Linked DNA regions of Stieleria sp. JC731. The protein of the gene in region 2 interacts with the protein of the main gene of each other region in a pairwise test. Links are inferred from orthologs where the notes say so. Each region holds a gene or a part of one and is shown on either strand. Other genes may lie near its edges.

Evidence for each region. The genes of interacting proteins can lie anywhere in the genome.
Region 1: the proteins of priA (region 2) and ssb interact in binary tests that used the Escherichia coli proteins (3 or more experiments, as listed by UniProt). The link is inferred for Stieleria sp. JC731 from one-to-one orthologs.

The regions. Positions count from the first base shown.
Region 1 is NZ_JAJKFQ010000011.1:494,073-499,324, reverse strand. The notes cover bases 2,332-5,252. They hold ssb (single-stranded DNA-binding protein), read right to left. Parts: upstream 4,076-5,252; coding sequence 3,587-4,075; downstream 2,332-3,586. Other genes in these bases: pth (aminoacyl-tRNA hydrolase), read right to left, coding at 4,722-5,252; rpsF (30S ribosomal protein S6), read right to left, coding at 4,288-4,695; rplI (50S ribosomal protein L9), read right to left, coding at 2,939-3,475. In the rest of the region: ATP-binding protein, read left to right, coding at 114-2,171. UniProt on the Escherichia coli protein: Plays an important role in DNA replication, recombination and repair. Binds to ssDNA and to an array of partner proteins to recruit them to their sites of action during DNA metabolism. Acts as a sliding platform that migrates on DNA via reptation.
Region 2 is NZ_JAJKFQ010000001.1:990,082-998,173, forward strand. What follows is about bases 1,852-5,280. They hold priA (primosomal protein N'), read right to left. Parts: upstream 4,881-5,280; coding sequence 2,052-4,880; downstream 1,852-2,051. Other genes in these bases: LOC67_RS03240 (SET domain-containing protein), read left to right, coding at 1,852-1,955; nadD (nicotinate (nicotinamide) nucleotide adenylyltransferase), read left to right, coding at 4,853-5,280. Outside these bases: hypothetical protein, read right to left, coding at 266-931; more of SET domain-containing protein, read left to right, coding at 1,446-1,851; more of nadD, read left to right, coding at 5,281-5,470; NADPH-dependent FMN reductase, read right to left, coding at 5,507-6,028; hypothetical protein, read right to left, coding at 6,347-7,096; transglutaminase-like domain-containing protein, read left to right, coding at 7,411-8,092.

The sequences.
Region 1 (5,252 bases), on a different replicon or contig from region 2:
GATCACAAACGGACATCCTTATAGGGATAGCCCTAAATAAATCGGGAAAAGTGCCAACATCGCGGAGTAGCCGATGGGCTAGGGTTGGGAATCCCCAATTAAGGATTCCTACCTTGAACCTGTCATGCCTTCACCGCGCACGCGAACGAGTGGTTCGCTGGGTCGATCAGGCACTACCGAGCGCCTACCGAACAGGTGACGCCGAGAAGCTGCGCATCGGTCGCCTTACGATCAATAGCGCCATCATCGTGTTCTTCGCGGGGTCGACTTATTCATTGGTCTACCTTGCGATGGGGTTGCCCTTACCGGCAATGGCCCCCGGGCAAGCTTTCTTTACCGCTCCACTGGCATTCTTGATGTTCCGGTGGACGGAATCGACCAAGATCGCCGGCAACTTGATGGCGATGACGTGCTTTTACGGGGTCGCCGGGGTGATCTTCACAACCGGCGGGATCAATGCGACCGGTCTATGCTGGTTCTACTTTGCACCCCTGATCGCGACGATGATCGGAGGTTGCCGCTCGGGTCTGTTTTGGTACGGCGTGTCATTGGCGACGATAGTGCTACTGTACTGCCTCGATGACTACTATCCGTTTCCGACCACTCCCATTCCGGATGCCTTCGAGAGCACCTACCGGCTGATCATCGCAGTGGGGTTGATCACCGTAGTCGTCGCCGCAGCCCTTTCATTTGGTGCCGCGCAAAAAGTTTCAGCGACGAAACTGCAGTCCGCGACCGCGATTGCGGAGCAGGCCTGCGAGAAAGCCGAACTCGCACATGCCTCCGCAATGTTGGTCGTCAACAATGTTGCAGAGGGATTGGTCATGGTTCGCCTTGATGGCACGTTTGCCAACGATCCGTCGGCACGATTTTGTGACTGGTTTGAGCCACCCGAGGCAGGCCAAACGATCTGGGATTGGCTACAAGGTTATGATCAAACCCTAGCAGACAGCCTTGAAGTCGGATGGGAACAACTCTCTTACGACTGGATGCCGATCGAACTGGGGATCGATCAACTGCCAAGCCGTTTTCACCACGACGGAAAAGAATTCCGACTTGGTTACAGACCGGTTCTTCTGGGAGATCGGCTGGAACACATCTTGGTCATCTGCACTGATATCACATCCGAGTTGGAGGCCGAACGAGCCAGCGAAGTACAACGCGAACAGATGGCGATTTTCTCACATTTCGTTCGTGACCCCAAAAGCTTGCTCGAGTTTGTCAAAGAATCCGATCGCTTGGTTTCGAAGCTTACCTGTGGACAAGGATCCGACGCGGAACAACGTCGCTGGATCCATACGCTCAAAGGTAACTGTGGTCTCTTCGGGATGCATCAATTCGCCCGATGGATTCATGAGCTGGAGAATGAATTACGCGATGAAAATGGTGGTTGCACCAACACACAGCGAGACCTAATCGCAGCTCAATGGACATCGATCCGCGGCCGGATCTCAACAATCATCGATATCGAACGAGCCGACCAAATCTCGATCGACAAGAAAGCTTATGACGCCGCGGTGCAGGCCGCTGAAAACGGCGAATCGAGTGAAAATCTCGCGATGATGATGCGGCAATGGAGCTGGGACAAGGTCAGCAAACGCCTAGAGCTAATCGCGGAACGTGCGCGTCAGCTGGCTCAGCGTTTAGGAAAGGAGCATTTGGAAGTCGATGTACTCGCCGAAGATATCCGACAACCCCAATGCGACGGCTGGAATGCTTTTTGGAGTTCCGTGGTACACGTGGTACGCAACGCCATCGATCATGGGATTGAGTCCGCTGATGAACGAGCTCAGCTCGGAAAAGACTCCAGTGGTCACGTCCATTTGAAAGCGCAAGAGTCTTCAGACTTATTCGTTTTTGAAGTCGCTGACGACGGCGGAGGTATCAACTGGGTCAAAGTTGCAGCCCGCTGCAAAATGCTTGGACTGCCCTGCGAAACCGAAGACGAATTAGCCGATGCAATTCTTGCAGACGGCTTGTCCACGAAAGAAACAGTCACGGAGATATCCGGACGTGGCGTGGGAATGGCGGCGGTAAAAGAGGCCTGCCAGATGCTTGGAGGACAGATAGAAATAGAATCGGAACCCCATACGGGTACCACATTCAGATTCATATTTCCGTCGTCTGAAAAAGCCGCTCTTACGCCACAACTAGCACCAAGCAACGCTTAGTCGACGCCTCCTCCAGGATTTCCATCCTCCATCAGCCGCATAGCGTTATCCACGGTTGTCAAACTTCAACTTCCATCATCCATTAGCCGCATGGCGTTAGCCACGGTTATCGAACTTCAACTTCCATCCCCATTAGCCGCATGGCGTTAGCCACGGTTATCGAACTTCAACTTCGACGCCTTCTCCGCTCTTCCATTCTCCCAATTCGCTTCAGCTTTGCAGGCTCGGAATAAACGAGGCGACCCGGCGAGGAAACCAAACCGATTGGCTCGCCCCGAGTGCTCTCTCACCTCGCTAAACTAGCGACATGAATAACTCAAATCCTTACGAGCCACCGAGCAAGCCTTCGGAACAATCTCGCCGATTCAACCCACTGCGATTCTTGCTTTTGCTGATAGGCCTAGGTGCGTTGGCCACCTTCTTGCTCCTGCCAGCCCTCCGATTCTCGACACCAAGGGTCATTGAACCGCCGACGGTTGTCGAGGAATGAGTTATGCGGAGACCAGATCAGTAATCTGTAACAACCGCATCCTTTGCGCATAAAAAAGCCGCTTCTCAATGAAGAGAAGCGGCGATAGGGCTGACAGGAGTCGAACCTGCACTTCCGAAGAAACTGGAACCTAAATCCAGCGCGTCTGCCAGTTCCGCCACAGCCCCTGGTGATTTGATTTGGCACAAGATGCATGGCAAGATCGCCATGCATGTACCTTTCTATTGCCTCAAAGACTCACACCATCTCATGGAGCGAGTCAGTATTTCGCCAGTGATTAGCCAGCGGTAGGTGCGTCTTCGGTTGCGGTTGGAACAACCCAGACCTTGAGGCTTGCGTCGACTTCGCTATGCAAGTGAATCTTCACTGTGTACAGACCAAGTTCACGAAGTGGACCGTCGAGGCGAATCTGATCGTTGGCCATGTTGAAGCCAGCTTCTTTCAAAGCACCGACGATTTCGTGAGGTCCGACGCTGCCGTACAAATGACCTTCGTCGTTCGCATTGGCTTCGATCGTGATCGACTGCTTGCCTAGTTCGTCGGCCAGATCGCGGTAGCTCTTGAGCTTTTCCAATTCGATCGCACGCAACTTTTCACGGTGCTTCTCGACCATTCGCTTGTGGTGCTCGGTCGCGATCGTTGCCATCCCTTGTGGCAGCAAGTAGTTGCGAGCGAAGCCTGGCTTGACTTCGACGATCTCGCCTTGCTTTCCAAGGTGCTCAACGTTGTGAATGAGCAGCAATTGAATTCCGCCATTAGGACCTTGTGGAAGCCGCTTGAAGGGTCGTTTGACGGTGCGTCCGTGACGTGGCATCGTTCTATTTCTGTGCGAGTGGTTATGGGATGATCTGATTACTTGACCGACTTAGCGTCGTGATACTTGACCGATCCTTGCGTCGTGGCGGTTTCGATCAAGTTGCTGCAATCAGAATGGAATGTTTGGGTCTTCGTACCCGGCTCCGCCGCCGGTAGGTTGCGCATCACGTGCACCGGCACCTGAATGCGAATCATGGTCGGAGGAATCGTAATGACTTTCGTATTCCCCCGTATGTTGTCGCGACGGTCCGCCAGGACCACCGGAACCGGAGCGTCCTCCGAGCATTTGCATTTTCTCACAAATCACTCGCAGCTTACTCCGCTTTTGACCGTCGGTTTCCCAACGATCCAGTTTCAGTCGGCCTTCAATCAAGACCGGCGAACCCTTGGACAGGTATTCGCTCGCGACTTCCGCGTTTCGGCCCCACAATGTCACATCGACAAAGCAGGCTTCCTCGACCCAGTCTCCGTTGGCAGTTTTCCGACGATCATTGACGGCAATCGTGACGTCGGAGACGGCTTGGCCGCTGGGAATGTAACGCAATTCAATATCACGCGTCAGATTCCCGACCAGAATGACTCGGTTAAAACTGGCCATTTTGACCCTGGTTGTGCTAGCGTAGTTCGATGAGGAAACATGCCGCCGCAACCCGGCCGCAAAACGAGGACTCTATTCTAGAGATCAAACCGGTGATGAACAGGGCTGATTGCGACGATTCCTCCGCCGTGACTGCGAAAACGCAATGGGACGACATCGAGGACAGCCTGACACAATCAAACTTGCCCGCTCAACAACGAATCTCGGTCGAATCAGTCGTCGCTATCGCTGTCACTGTCGTCATTATCATCGCTAGCCGCAGCAGCTTCGCCTGACGGAGCGACGGGTGATGCACCACGTGCGTTCGCCAGGATTGGCTCGACCAAACGAGGATCCAACTTGATCGTCATCTGACGCAGAACTGGCTCGCAAAGTTGGAATGCACGATCCAACTTAGGAACTTCGCGTCCTTCCATTTCGAAGTAAGTCAACCAATAGGTACCTTTTTGGTGACCTTCGATTGGGTAGGCCAACTTCTGCTCCATCCAAAGTCGGTTGACTTCGACTTTGCCACCAGCTTCGGTGATCAGATCTTCGATCTGCTTGCTAACCCCACCGGGATCCCGAGCGTAGTGGTTGCTGTCTAGGATGCACAGTGTTTCGTAAGTGTTCTTCGCCACGACGTTACTCTTTCACTTTTGTCAGGTTACTTCGGTTCTGCCGAACTCGCGTTGAATTGGCTCATCGTCTGATCAACTCCGTCGGTAACAAAGCTGATTGCCGCATAAGCCGCACGCGTTGTCGCAGCCTCGAAGGTCTCTTGTTCTTGCTTGGAAAATTTTCCCAAGACATAGTCGGTTACCGCCCAACCTTCAGGAGGGCGTCCGATCCCGACCCGCAGTCGTGGAAACGACTCGGTACCGAGATGTCGGATGATGTCCTTCAATCCGTTTTGGCCCCCGGCACTACCGGACGGCCGCAACCTAATTTTGCCACCCGGCAGATTCAAGTCATCACAAATGACCAGCAAATCTGAGGGTTGCAACTTGTAAAAATCCATTGCCTTGCGGACGCTTTGCCCACTGGCGTTCATGAATGTTTGCGGCAGGAGGATCGCCGCCTTTTCGCCTCCGATCGAAGACTCAGCAAGCTCGCCTTCGAATTTAACTTTCGTCCCGCCAGCCGAGGTGAGCACCGCAACTTTGTGGGCCACGATAAAGCCGACGTTATGCCGGGT
Region 2 (8,092 bases):
GGTTAGGCCTCTGGTACGGCAGCGCAAGTCACTTAAGTGAGAAACTAACTTGGAAAGTTGAGCGACAATGTCCCTCGATTCTCCGAATCGAGATCACGCCAGTTTCCATGCTTGATGCAACCCCTGTCGAAGCATCTCAACTTGGAAAGTTGAGGGACAATGTCGATCGATTCTCCGAATCGATTGCGGGTCTGATTCCAAGCTTCGGAACGTATCTAAATGGGTCAGTGGCTTGTCTGGTCTCAACTTGGAAAGTTGAGGGACATTAGAAAGCACCTTGCGACCTTCGGTACGTGAAGGTTCCTGGTTTCAAATTTGCTTTTTTAGGATTGTCTGCAATGTAGCCTCTCAAGTACTGCAACTGCCGCTCGCTTCGCACCAAATGGTCAAACGGTTCGGGAAACCAGAATGCTCCGGTTCGCTTGAGCAATGGATTGATCTTTCGTGCCGAAAAACGCATCCAGCTGCCGGGTTGGGTCTTGGCAATGTCGTTGTCTCGGAACGCGACCAGGCAATGCAAATGATTGGGCATGATGACATAGTCGCCCATCCAATATCGTTGACCATGAAAGGACTCTAGCGAACGAGCCACTTCGTCTCGGAGATGCTGCTGCTGTAGGTGACACTCGCCATGGCATGCGTCGAGTGTCATTTCGCGTTGTCTTGAAAAGTGCTTGTTGAAATCGGCTTGTTGTTCCGTCGCGAGTTGTGCGTAACCCGATTTCCAGTAGCTACCGACCGAGATGCCCAATCGCTGGAGATACTCCCTTCGCTCGCGATGCCAACCGAGAATGACCGGTTTGGGAATCGAGTCATTCAGTCGAATGGTCAAAAAGCAAATGACAGCTGGCTGATGACGATGAGGTCGGGTTCGATCCCATTGCTCAAATTCCGCGTTGTGGTCGAATAGCTCACCGGTGAATTGAGACATAATGGCCCAGCAAGAAACCATCTGGGTGTGCTGAGTGTCGCTCGATTCTCCGAATCGAGAGCGTGCAGCTACACTGAAATTTCGAATAAGGATAACGTTTTTGAGCCGGTGAGGTTTGGGTTGGGACTCAACTTGGAAAGTTGAGGGACAATGTCGTTCGATTCTCCGAATCGAAAGCATACATTGCTGGGACCCGGGCATTTGAGCGATATTCAAGCTGGCGAGGTTCTCGCCGGGTTGCGGCTCTACTTGGAAAGTTGAGAGACACTGTTGTTCGATTCTCCGAATCGAATGCGTGCCTTTCACTACCGCGTTTTCAATCGGCGTAAGCTGTTTCTAAAGGTGGAGGAGTCGACTACCTCCGGTTCACCGGATCAGTGTTGTGAATTTCGTGTGTGAACCCTTTTAAATGTGCTAGGAAGAGTACATCATCTGGGATGGTCGCATTGCGCTAGGGCGTGGTCAAACCGATGTTCGCTTCAGGATACATTTGGATCATAGAAAGTCTTCGAGAATGGAACTATCAAAGAAACGGCGCCGCAAGCTTCAGGCCCAAGTCGACAAGGATTACGGCTACCGAGCCTACGAAGACCGCGATGTTTACGTTGCGGAGCTGAAAGGAAAAGGACGCGGCATTATTGCCTCGCGACAATTCTTGCCGGGCGAGCTGGTAATCGAGATCACCGGCCAACTGATCGCCGCCGATGTCTACGACGGTTCGACTTACGCGATGAACTTGGATGACAATTGGTACCTCGAGCCGACAATTCCGGGGGCCTACATCAACCATTCCTGCAATCCCAATTGCGACATGGTGCAGGTCACCGATACCTCCAACGGTTTGGTTGCCCGCTGCAATATCGAACCGGGAACTGAGTTGACGTTCGACTACCAGTGGGAAGCCCAATGGTGGATTCCGAAGTGCTGTTGTGGCGCGCGGAATTGTCGAGGCTGGGTGGTGGCCGAGAGCGATCTAAAGAAAATGAAGCGAATCGCGAGCCGCGAAAAACGCAAAGCGAAATAAGCTGGCTTCCGACATGGCTACTCAGGTAGTCGGTACGAGGACGAATCAGCGATGGTTTGCTTTCACGTTTTATCATTCGCTGAATGAGATCACGACCTAGAGCATGTCGAGCGGGTCGATGTCGACGACGTATTGGACGTCGTCTTTCTCTGGGATTTTGAAAGACTTCGTCGCCATTCGGATTGTCGCCCCAAGTTGCAACGGATCGATCGACTGTAGCAGCAGGTGAAAGCGATATTTCCCACGCAATTTCACGATCGGTGGCGGGGCAGGCCCAAGAATACGGACTTCGGCACCCAGCCTTTCTCGGGCCGATTCCAATCGTTGCAGCAGCAGATAAGCCGTCGCTTCGGTAACGTCTTCGACCGTGCCACGGATGATGATCCTGGCGACCGATCCCAGCGGTGGGTAGTTGAACTTACGACGGTTGGCGATTTCCGCGTTGGCGAATTGGACATAGTCATGTCGCGAGGCGGCTTGGATCGCCATATGTTCCGGCGAAAATGTCTGCACAATTACACGCCCGCCCCGTGAGCCACGTCCCGTTCGCCCGGCAACTTGTGTCACGAGTTGAAACGTCCTTTCGCCCGCGCGAAAGTCTGGGAAGTGCAGTGCGGCATCGGCGTTGATCACTCCCACCAGCAGGACGTTGGGGAAGTCCAGTCCCTTGGCAATCATCTGCGTGCCGAGCAACAAATCGATTTCACCGCTGCGGAATGCCGCAAGGACTTTTTGGTGGCTTCCGGGACGTCGCATCGTATCGCTGTCCATGCGAGCGACACGCGCGTTGGGAAATCGTGCTTTGACTTCGACTTCTAATTTCTGGGTGCCAAGTCCGCTGTAGCGAATGCCATCGAACTTGCATTCGGGGCACCACGGCGGTGTGGCAATGGTGTAATCGCAGTAGTGGCAAACGGCCTTGCTGCCATCGCGATGGTGGGTCAAAGGCATCTCGCATTCCGGACAGGCGACGACGTGACCGCACGCAGGGCACTGAATCGTTGTCGCAAAGCCGCGGCGATTGAGCAACAGAATGATCTGACCTTTCTCCCGTAAGGTTTCGTTGACGGCCAAGTGAAGTTGGCGGCTGATGGAGCCACCCATCGATCGTTCGTCGCGGACACGCAAGTCGACCAGTTGCACGTCAGGCATCGGACGATGTCCGACGCGGTGCGGCATCGAAATCAGTTCGGCGTGTCCGGTTGCGGTGGCGTGCCATGATTCCAATGACGGCGTGGCGCTTCCCAGTAGCAGCGGAATCTTCAGTGACCGCGCTCTGGCATAGGCGACTTTACGCGCGTGGTAGCGAGGCTGGCTGTCTTGTTTAAACGAACCGTCGTGTTCTTCATCAAGGATGATCAGTCCAAGACGTGGCAGCGGTGCGAATACGGCGCTGCGTGGGCCGACGACAACCTGGACTTCCCCGCGGCGAATGCGTTGCCATTGGTAGTGCCGTTCTGCCGGAGTCATCTGACTGTGCAGGACGGCAACCGACTGAAAGCGTCGTTCAAATCGGCCGCGTGTTTGTGGCGTCAAGCTGATCTCGGGGACCAGGACGATCGCGGCGCGGCCGTATTTGACTACATGTTCGATGGCTTTGATGTAGACCTCCGTTTTGCCGCTGCCGGTCACGCCATGCAACAGAAGCGTTCGCGGTTCGGCGGAATCGACTGCTTCGGTAATCTTGTCTAAGGCCGCGGACTGCTCGTCAGTCAGTTCGTGTTTTTCGACGGATTCGCCATCACTCGCTTGCCAGCGGGTGGTCATTCCGGAAGACATTTCACGCTGTTTAGATTCCGTGACCATGCCTTTTTTACGCAGAGCCCGCACAGGGGCAGCGGTACAATCGGCATGCACCATCAATTGCGACTCGGTCATCGGCCGGCCAGCAGCGATCAGCAATCGCAAGGCACGCTGTTGTTTTGGTGGTAAGGCTTCGACGGTTGATTCGTCTTTCGTGATAGGCGCCGGCGTCAGATAGAGACGTTCTCGCGTACCGGCTTGCGAGCGGACACTGCTGGGAATTAGGGCGTCGAAGACTTGTCCTGCTGGCGACTGGTAATAGTGGCTCATCCATGTGACCAGTCGAACCAATGCCCGGTCGCACAGCGGTTCGCCGTCGAGGACTTCGCTGACATCGCTGAGTGAACGTCCGCCACTTGCGCCGACTTTCGTTTCGATACACCACCCGGTGGTCGGTTGCTTTCGCCGTCCCAAAGGCACATGAACTCGCATGCCCGGCTGAAGGGTATCGCGAAAGCGGTCCGGGATACGATAGTCGTAGGGGCCGAACGGCGCTTCACGGAACACGACACAGGCGATCGCGGTGTCATCTTCGGTTTCCAGTTCCCATGGCGGCGGATCAGTATCAAACAATTCGCCTTGTGTGGTGCCGTCATCCGGTTTGGAATCCAGGTCGAGGGAGTCGCGTTTTTCGAGTTCCGCGTATGGGACCGAATCTAATTCGTCAAAACCTGGGGCGGTGAGTCCTCCATCGACCGTTCGTCTGGGGCCAGTTTGGGATTCTGCGTCCGTCGCCGGTGCCCGACGGTGTGTCTTTGCGGGCAGCGAGATACGATGTTTGGGATCGGCATGGTGTTCGACGCTTGGAGCTCTTTTACCCTGTTTTGGCTGATCCCCATCGTCGGATCGGGGGGCGTGATGATCGGATGGGAACGGAGGTGACATGTTGGAACGGCCATCGGGTTGGCCATTGGTGCAAGGCGTTGTAGCGTGGACATCGGTCAGCATAAGGGATTCCGTCACCATTTGAATCGTCGAAACGCAGTCACGGCGAATTGTTTGATGGCCGGTGACACGGTTGGTCTTGGTGTGATGGAATCGTTGAGACTGCTGATTGGATCCGTCCGTTTGGTCACGAGTTAGGAAAGCGACGAATGCGTTTGGGAATTTTTGGCGGCTCATTCGACCCCGTTCATCTTGGACACCTTTGGATCGGTGAAGCAGCGATGGAGTCGTTGAACCTGGATCGACTGCACTGGATCCCGACAGCTGAGCAGCCACTCAAGCCCGGGGGGGCGGTCGCGACCGCGGATCAGCGAGCCGAAATGGTTCGATTGGCCGTCAGCGGGCGAGATGGCTTTGTGATGGACGATCGAGAGATACGTCGACAAGGTGTTAGCTACTCGGTTGATACGATCGATGAGATAGCGCAGGAGTTTCCATCTGCGGAGCTGTTTTTGGTCATCGGTAGTGATTCGCTAGCGTCGATGCAAAAATGGCATCAACCCGAAAAGCTGCTTTCGCTCGTTCAGCTTGCAGTGGTGCAGCGAGGTGGCGAGCCCCCGATCGATTTTTCGGTGCTTGACAGAATCATCCAGCCATCAAGGATCGAACTGTTTCGGGCGAACGTCATCGAGATGCCCATCATCGAAATATCAAGCCGAGAAATTCGGGACCGCGTTCGCTCGGGACGCACGGTTCGCTATCGGGTCCCGCATGCGGTGCAGGCCTTTATCAAGGCAAGCCGCTTATATTTGGATTCCTCGCCATAGCAATCGCCGATCATCGATCAATACGATGACGAAATCTTATTGGGCGAGTGCTTTTGCCAAGCGAATGGTTTCGTTGACCATCTGTTCGAGGCGGGTTTGGATAGCTTCGTTGCTAATTTCGTTGCCTTCGAAGGCATCGCCAGTCGCATAGACGAACCTTGGCACGATCAGGCAGCGGAAATCGAGCATCAAGCTATTGGCAAGTCCCATCGCGCTCATGTAGCTGCCCGCGCCACCGGCAGCCAGCATCATCGCGACGACTTTTCCGGTCCACTTCTTGCCAGTGAGTTCGACCGCGTTTTTGATCGCGGCGTTGACGTCGTAGTTGTAAATCGGTGAAGCGATCATGACGGCATCGGCAGATTCGATCAGCTTGCCCAATTCGATGACGTTGGCATCGCCGTACGCAGATGCGCCGTCACAGAAAGGAAGCGGCGATTCAGCGAGGTCGTACCAGGCGACTTCTTGGTGGGCGTCTGTGAGCAGGGTTTTTGCAGCCGTCGCCAGCAATCGGCTGCGGCTTCCGGGGTTCAAGCTGGCGCTGATTACCAGAATCATGGTGACCAATTGAAACGAGGGACATTGGCAGAATGCGACACGGACCGAAGGTTTCTTCTGCTTTGGAGGCAAGGATCGCTTCTGGGTAAAAGTGCGACCGGGCGAACCGAAGGCTATGAATGCTACTGCGATCCTACGGTGTTACCGGGATCCTAGAGCAACGTGCGGTGGGGGTAAATGGTCGGTTAGGAATTTGAACCGGCCTTTCACAGCCCGGTTGGCTGTGGGCGCAAAAAAAGAGCGGCACCAATACGAAGTTGGTCCGCTCTTAAAAGAAGCCTATTTGGGCGAGGGCTTTAACAGATCGGGCAAGCTTGCTTAGCAGCAGCCCGAATAGTCATCGGTGTCCATGCCCAAGCGGTGTTTCAGCGTATTAAATTGATCGAAGAACGCTTCGCTGCTGCTGTGAACATGCTCGGCTTCGGTAATGAATTTCAGTTTTTCGTCTGGGTAGACATCACCATCAATGAAGGTCTTTTCAAAGTGGTTCAGTGGCTTGCCGTAGACGATGATCAGCTTGTGTTCGTCAAGCTGGACTTCTTGTCGTAGCGAAGGGTTAATCACCGCGACGCCGGTACAGCCATCGTTGAGCAACAAGTCTTCGTGGTCGAGCAACACACTTTTGAGCACCGGCATATCGATGTGCTCACGATAAAGATCTTGATTGTGTGAATTGTGGTGATGGCTTGTTTCCAGTACGACGTCGACGACTGGACCTAGATGGTCGATCAGTTCGAGGAACAAGTCCATGATCGAACGGCGGGTAACCGACGCCATGATCACGGGGGTGCGAACTTGGCTACTGTCATCGACATATTCGTCGAATCGAAAGCCTTGCTTCGGGACAACTTGTAGGTCGTAGCTGGGGCGAATGGCATCGGTCAGGTCAAACGGGCCATAGGACTTGATGCCCATATGCGTTTGCAGTTCTTCTTCCGACAAAGCTTCGAAGCTTCCCGGTGTGAAGACCGATCCAGTTTCTTCGGCCGTGTTGTTTCGGAGGATGCGTTTCAAAAAGCCCATATCAGGCGGTCCGATCATGTCGTGGGGTTCACGGGGGGATGTCATCGGGTGAATGGAATGAGAGCTTCCTTCGCCCGATCTACAGCCAACGCTAGGTCACTTCGAAGCGTCGTCGACCGCAATCGAAATGCCGTCTTGGTCCCAAAAGGAAATCCATCAGTCCTGAACGCACTAACCGGCAGAATCGTTCTGGCTGTTGCAATCGGGCTCCATCTGGTGAGTGTTTTATGTTGTTTCAAAGCAACATCCCGGGTGACATTTTGCAGCGTTTCGCCCTTCAATGTCGAACTGCGGTCGTCCGTCGATATAATGCGGTCTCCATGGGAAGCGAGCTTTCAAAGTGTTCTTGGGTGAAATTGGTGCGCCGAATCAAACTTTTACTGATACTGCTGTCGTCCCCCCTGCTTTTGACAGGCCTGGCCGGATGCGATTGGCTGATACCGCCGCGGCCGCAGATCGGAACATCCAATCAAGCGGAAACGAATGCATCGACGGGAAGTGACAGTTCCGAAGCGGCATCGCTAAACGAAGCTTCCGCATCGGCGAAAGAAGCGTCTGCGAGCTTTGAAGGTCGATGGCAGTTGTGGTACCTGCATCGCATGGGGCGTCAGGTAGTCGGGATGAGCAAGCTTTCGGCTGAAGAAGTGATTGATGCCAATACAATCGCGTCGGGAGATTCGCTGGTTCGCTATGAACGCGAAGACCAACTGATCGTGCGTGATCATTCGATGCAGTATTTGCAGGAAACGGTAACGACGAGCACTGAATCACGCGATGCGAACGTCAAATCGTTGCAGTCGACATTGATGAGTGGCTTCACCCGTTACGCGGCTTCCGCATCGCGGCACGGCAACCGGTTGGCTTTTCGTTTTCAAGTCAGCGGTGCTGAACCGACGACCCAAGATGTGGCTTGGGCCGACGGGATGCGTGGTCCCTTCGGTGTCGAGCAATCTTTACGTCGCCAAATGATGCAGGCCGGAGAAACTCGACGGCTTGAGGGGCTTAATTCATCGCTCGGCGCTGTCGCCATGTTCGAACTTC